2 linked regions of the Desulfopila inferna genome follow. The protein of the gene in region 1 binds, or shares a complex with, the protein of each later gene. Links are inferred from orthologs where the notes say so. Each region holds a gene or a part of one and is shown on either strand. Other genes may lie near its edges. The genes, in order: JWG88_RS09050 and uvrB.

Evidence for each region.
Region 2: the proteins of JWG88_RS09050 (region 1) and uvrB are in contact, whole or in part, in a crystal structure (PDB 7EGT), measured with the Thermus thermophilus proteins. The link is inferred for Desulfopila inferna from one-to-one orthologs. Residues at the interface, in WP_096412145.1 of Thermus thermophilus: His654, Arg656, Phe657, Gln666, Asp668, Glu669, Lys680, Arg681, Leu682, Ser683, Lys685, Tyr686, Ala687; in WP_096411307.1 of Thermus thermophilus: Glu23, Leu25, Arg26, Asp27, Gly28, Glu29, Arg30, Phe31, Arg55, Glu326, Asp327, Phe328, Glu379, Ser382, Gln383, His398, Gly400, Arg401.

Annotation. Positions count from the first base shown.
Region 1 is NZ_JAFFQE010000003.1:172,884-176,180, reverse strand. Bases 325-3,297 are described here. They hold JWG88_RS09050 (ATP-dependent helicase), read left to right. Parts: upstream 325-705; coding sequence 706-2,889; downstream 2,890-3,297. Other genes in these bases: JWG88_RS09045 (glutamate ligase domain-containing protein), read left to right, coding at 2,962-3,297; JWG88_RS09055 (pancreas/duodenum homeobox protein 1), read right to left, coding at 325-567. Also shown: JWG88_RS09060 (GGDEF domain-containing protein), read left to right, coding at 1-33; more of JWG88_RS09055, read right to left, coding at 172-324. UniProt on the Escherichia coli protein: A helicase with DNA-dependent ATPase activity. Unwinds DNA duplexes with 3'-5' polarity. Translocates on single-stranded DNA with 3'-5' polarity. Initiates unwinding more efficiently from a nicked substrate than double-stranded DNA.
Region 2 is NZ_JAFFQE010000007.1:73,862-77,157, forward strand. The notes cover bases 244-3,215. They hold uvrB (excinuclease ABC subunit UvrB), read left to right. Parts: upstream 244-707; coding sequence 708-2,723; downstream 2,724-3,215. Other genes in these bases: JWG88_RS16365 (PAS domain S-box protein), read left to right, coding at 244-441; JWG88_RS16375 (lysophospholipid acyltransferase family protein), read left to right, coding at 2,720-3,215. Outside these bases: more of JWG88_RS16365, read left to right, coding at 1-243; more of JWG88_RS16375, read left to right, coding at 3,216-3,296. UniProt on the Escherichia coli protein: The UvrABC repair system catalyzes the recognition and processing of DNA lesions. A damage recognition complex composed of 2 UvrA and 2 UvrB subunits scans DNA for abnormalities.

The sequences.
Region 1 (3,297 bases):
GCCGAGGGACGCTCAAGAGTTGCGGTACGATAGCGAAAAAATGAGAACACCAAAAAGACGGCATACCCGGTGAGAGGGCGCCTTTTTTTTTTAAAAAAAAATCAAACTACCCCTGAAACTCAGTATCGCCAGGCCTTGAGCTGAGGGGGAATCAGGAAAAAATATACGGAGCTAATCGCTCAAAGTAATGGTAAGCGGGATGGCGTGCAGACCGTTGCTTTTCTGCTGAGTATATCCCAGAGACCAGTCGACACAATGAGCGGTGTCATTGAGGTCGCTGTCGACTCTCTGAACAACACCCTGCAGGTTGATCACGGGATGCCGGGAGAAGACAGCGGGCAGTCCCTGAGTGAGGTTGCAGGCCAGGCAGCGTCCGGGTCGCTCCTTGAGCTGCATTTCCAAATAAATATTGTTGCCGCTGCAGCCGCGATAGGCCAGACTGATATCGTAGGCACCTTCATCGGCATCTCCGAACAGAGCTTCAAAAAAAGCATTGGATCGGTCATTCGGGAAAATCTGCTGCAGATACTCTGGAGTGAACAATGCGTCAATTGCTTCTTTCATCATCGTTTCCTCACTATTTGAATTAACGGTTGTGTCCTGCTAAGAGATTTCTCTCTGCACGCTGGGCGCATAATATACCCTTAATTTCATCTTTGTCAACTGACGTTGCGCCGCCCATATTGCTGTGTTACATTAGTCTCCATGCATACAAATCTACCTCAATTCCAAGCAAATCAGAGCCATCCTGATATCAATCAGGAGCAGCTCAATCAGCAGCAGTATGAAGCTGTAACCACCGTTGAAGGGCCTGTGCTGGTGATAGCCGGAGCCGGCAGCGGCAAAACCAGGACACTGGTTTACCGGGTTGCCCACCTGATCAACAGCGGCGTGCCCCCGGAGAGGATCCTGCTCCTTACCTTTACCCGCAAGGCATCCCAGGAGATGCTCTGGCGTGCCGGACAACTGCTCAATGACTCCTGCAGCAGAGTGGTGGGCGGCACCTTCCACGGCATTGCCAATATGCTGCTGCGGCGTTATTCGGCCGCTCTCGGATTCGGTTCCTCATTCACCATCATTGACCGGGCCGATGCCGAGGGAATTATCAATCTGCTCAAATCCTCTCTCGGCTTGACCGGTAAGGAAAAACAGTTTCCTTCAAAGCGGGTCCTCATTAACATGATCAGCGGATCGGTGAATAAATCGCGGGATCTGCAGGATCTTGTCTTCGAGCAGTACAGCCACCTGAGCGAGCATCTCGATGACATTCTAACTCTGCAGAAACACTATACCGAGTTCAAGGTCAATCACGGTCTGATGGACTATGACGATTTGCTGGTGAACTGGAAGCGCTTGCTGATAGAGGATGAGGATGCACGCCAGGCGATTTCCGCCAGGTTTTCATATATCATGGTAGATGAATATCAGGATACCAACCTGATCCAGGCCGAAATCGTGCGGCTTCTGGCAACCACTCATAACAATGTGATGATCGTCGGCGATGACTCACAGTCCATCTATTCGTTCCGGGGTGCCGATTTCTACAATATTATGCGTTTTCCCAAGCTCTTTGAAGGAACCCGGATAATCAAGCTTGAGGAAAATTACCGTTCTACTCAACCGATCCTCTCGCTGACCAATGACATCATCAGGAACTCCACGGAAAAATATGCCAAAACCCTGTTCAGCCGCATCGAAGGAGATGTTCTGCCCAAGCTCTATGGGGGGGTGGACGAGCGGGCTGAGGCTCGTTTTGTGGCAGGGAAAATCAGGAAGTTCCACCAGGAAGGCATTGCCCTTGAGGACATGGCCGTTCTCTTTCGTTCAGGTTTTCATTCCTATAAGTTAGAGGTCGAACTAACCACCCACGGCTATGATTTTGAAAAGCGGGGAGGCTTGAAATTGACGGAATCCGCTCATATGAAGGATCTGCTTTCCTTCATGAGAATTCTGGTCAATCCTCTGGATACACTGTCCTGGAACCGTATTCTTTTACAGCTTGACAAAGTAGGGCCGAAGACCGCCCAGAAAATTTCCTCGACCATCGCCGGTCATGATGACCCGATAGCGGCCCTTGCCGCCTATCCTGCCGGCTCTGCCTGGAAAAAGGGAATAAAAAGGCTTGCCGAGCTTTTTCAACGATTGCGCCGGGAGGAATCGCCCGGTGCTCTGTTTGAACTGGCGATGCAGTACTACCAGCCATTGTTTGAGCAGATCTACAGAGATGATTATCCCAAACGGCAAAAGGATCTGGAACAGCTGAAAGGGATCATGACCTCCTATGATGATCTGCAGTCCTTTATTGACGACACCACACTGGATCCTCCCGAGAGTGAGAAGGATAACAGCTATATGGGTGACAAGCTGGTTCTCTCCACCATTCATTCCGCCAAAGGGCTTGAATGGGAGGTAGTGTTTGTAATTGGTCTTGCCGACGGCAGGTTTCCACATGCCGCCGCTACTATCGGTGATCAATGGGAGGAGGAGCGCAGGCTTTTTTATGTAGCAGCGACACGTGCCAAAAAACAATTATATCTCTGTTATCCCAAGGAAATGATGAGCTCCGATCGTCGTTTCAAGCGTGTCGGCATGTCGCCATTTTTGCGGGAAATATCCCCGGGACTGTGTCGGAACGTCGGAGATCCCCCGGGATCGATGCAGTCATCAGCTGATGTCCGGGAATCCTCGGTACCGGTTATCCCTAAGAGTATAAAACGTCCAAAACTGTCAATGGAAGATTTTTCCCCCGGCTGTAAGGTCAAACATCCTTTTTTCGGCAGCGGCACCGTAAAAAAGCTGACGAAACCCCGAACTCTTGATATACACTTTGACAGACATGGCCTGAAAACCCTCCACCTCGACTATGCCAAGCTGGAAATCGGCGGCTGACAGGGAGGCTGGAGTTCAGATTATTTGATGCCGCCGTTGTGCGGCAGAGTTGAGTCGGGGCGGGAAAAAACAGTGAATTATCAAGACGCGCAGGATTATCTCAATAGCCTGCAGATGCACAAGATTAAGCTTGGCCTTGAGGCCATGGAGAATTTTCTCGACAAAGTGTCACGACCGGACGAGGCTCTGCGCTTTGTCCATGTGGCCGGAACAAACGGCAAAGGCTCCGTCAGCGTCAATATAGCCACCGTCCTGGCCCATGCCGGATACAGAGTTGGGCTATTTACCTCTCCGCATCTCAGCTCCGTGCGTGAGCGATTCCGTATAAACGATCAATTTATCTCCGAAGAGAGTTTTACACGGCTTGCCGGACGCATCCGGGAAGTACTGGGAGAGGAGAAAATCACC
Region 2 (3,296 bases), on another replicon or contig:
GCGATTCTCGAAAACGTTCTCTTCTTCTACAAGAAACATTTTGAACGGAACAATATTGTTCTGAAGAAAAAATATCACGCAGACCTGCCTTTGTTGTTTCTCAGTAAGAATCAGATCACTCAGGCCTTTCTTAATCTAATTATAAACGCTGTCGATTCCATGGCGGACGGCGGAGGAACACTTGAGGTTTCTACTGGTATCGCCAATGGTGAGATTTATATACATGTAAAGGATTCCGGTGTCGGAATCGGCGGGGTTGAAAAAGATCTTATTTTTGAACCATTTTACTCCACCAAGCCCGATGTTCAGGGGACCGGCCTGGGCCTTCCCGTGTCCTACGGTATTGTTGCCGGTCATGGCGGAGAGATCACCTTCTCTTCCCAGAAAGACGAAGGATCTGTCTTTACCGTCCGTTTCCCCCAGCTGCCTTTGAGGAATTGATCCATATCGACTAAAATTAGGCACACCGCCTGAGTCAAAATACGCTTCAGTCTGATAAACCATATCGAGCTCTTCCGCTTCTGGAAAATCTTACCCAAAAAGGCCGTCGAATGGAGATTTCCGCTGGCTATTTCCGTTATCTGGTTCTATGGTGAAGGCGTATTATAGTGTATGAAGTACATCCTGAAACGGGCTATGAAACGCGGCAAATTCTTTATACCGTGGAATGGATATTTTTGAGAATTATCTGATGTGTGAGTTTATTCGTGGAAGACAGATTTAAAATAGTAGCACCGTTTGTGGAATCGGGCGATCAGCCCACCGCTATAGAACAACTGGCCAGGGGCGTACTGCAGGGAGAAAAAAGCCAGGTATTGCTTGGAGTGACCGGTTCCGGCAAGACCTTTACCATGGCCAAGATCGTCGAAAAGGTTCAACGGCCGACCTTGATTATCGCTCCCAACAAGACCCTGGCGGCCCAGCTTTTTTCCGAATTCAAGGAACTCTTTCCGGAAAACGCCGTAGAGTATTTTGTCTCCTACTATGATTACTATCAGCCGGAAGCCTATGTTCCTCAGTCCGATACCTATATTGAGAAAGACTCCGCCATCAACGATGTCATCGATAAGCTGCGCCACTCCGCCACCAGGTCGCTGCTGACGCGCCGCGATGTCCTGATCGTTGCCTCGGTCTCCTGCATCTACGGACTCGGTTCGCCGGAAGAGTACAAGAACATGCACCTCTTTCTCGAGGCCGACCATGAGTATCCCATGGAGCAGGTGACACGGCGCTTGATTTATATGCTCTACGAGCGCAATGATATCTCCTTCCATCGCGGAACCTTCCGGGTGCGCGGTGATGTTATCGATATCTTTCCGGTTCATGAAGAGGATCGGGCCATCCGCCTGGAGTTTTTCGGGGACACCGTCGATTCGCTTTCGATTATCGATCCGCTGCGCGGTGTGGTGCTGGAGAGGTTGCAGGAATATACGGTTTTCCCCGGCAGCCATTTCGTCACCACCAAAGACCGGCTCAATACCGCCATTACCACCATTAATGCAGAACTTAAGGAACGTCTGGAAACCCTGCACCGGGAGAACCGGCTGGTGGAGGCCCAGCGCCTGGAACAGCGCACCATGTTTGATCTTGAAATGATCCAGGAGCTCGGCTACTGCAACGGCATTGAGAATTACAGCAGGCATCTCACCGGGAAGGCCCCCGGGGCGCCACCGCCAAACCTCCTCGACTATTTTCCCGAGGATTTTCTCCTCTTCGTCGATGAGTCCCATATCGGAGTCCCTCAGCTTAACGGCATGTACAACGGCGATCGTTCGCGCAAGAAAACTCTGGTCGAGTACGGCTTCCGCCTGCCCTCGGCCCTGGATAACCGGCCATTGCGGTTTGATGAATTTAAGGAACGCATCAACCAGGTGATTTTTGTCTCCGCAACCCCGGCTGATTATGAGATGGAAGAGGCACAGGGCAGAGTTGCGGAGCAGGTGATCAGGCCCACCGGCTTGATGGATCCTCGTATAGAAGTACGTCCGGCCGTCTCTCAGGTCGACGATCTTCTTGACGAAATCCGTCAAAGAGAGGTAAAGGGAGAAGCGGTATTGGTCACCACACTCACCAAGAGAATGGCGGAGGATCTCACCGACTACTATGAAAAGCTCGGAGTCAAGGTGCGTTATCTGCACTCGGATATCAAAACGCTGGACAGGGTCGAGCTTATTCGTGATCTCCGCAATGGTGAATACAACGTCCTCATTGGCATTAACCTCCTGCGGGAGGGGCTTGATATTCCGGAAGTATCGCTGGTTGCCATACTCGATGCCGACAAGGAGGGATTCTTGCGCTCGGTCCGCTCGCTTATTCAGACCTGCGGCAGAGCCGCGCGGAATTCCGAGGGTATGGTGATCATGTATGCCGATACAGTGACAAAATCGATGCAGTACACCATAGAAGAGACCGAACGGCGGCGTACGATCCAGGCGGCATACAATCGCGAGAACAATGTCACGCCCATCACCATCAAGTCGGAGGTGAAGGACACCATTCATAAATATCTTCATGAATCGGGGTATGTCAGCAGTGAGGATGCCCGTGGCCTGGAGTTGGCAGAGGAGCAGCCGGTTTTTCAGTCGGTGGAAGAGTTGAATAAACATATCAGGGAGCTCGAAGTGCGTATGGGGAAGGCTGCAAAGGAACTTGCCTTTGAAGAGGCGGCTGAGCTGCGGGACCGTATAAAAACATTGCGTTACCTGGAGATTGAACTGCGATGACCATTGGACGTAAAGCAGCGCTGCTGGTTGTACCGGTTGTCGGCTCCTGGTTTTTCAGGCTCTGGTACTCTACATGCCGTAAGCGTTTCCATAACCGGGAGAAACTGAGAGATTTGCTGGACGGGGGGAAGCCGATCGTGGGAACATGCTGGCACTATTGCGCCCTCGGCATCTTTGCCTTGGCCAAAGAGTTTCCGGCTGTGCTGATGATCAGCGCCAGCAAAGACGGCGAGGTGCTGGCAAAAATGACGGAGCATCTCGGTTTTTCCGCGGTTCGCGGCTCAAGCAACAGAAAAGGCGTGAGAGCGGCAAAAGAGTTGATCAGGGAGATGCGCAAGGGCAAAAACAGCGGCATAGTAGCCGACGGCAGCCAGGGACCGGCAAGAATTGCCCAGTCGGGCGCCATTTATATTGCTGCCAGATCAGGAGGCACGGTTTTGCCGATGCTCTATTCGGTCTCGAGGTATTTTACCTTCAACTCCTGGGACAGGCTTATACTGCCGAAGCCGTTCAGCACCATTAATATATTTTTCGGCAACCCCCTGCCTGTTCCCGAGAATGTAAAAGCAGATG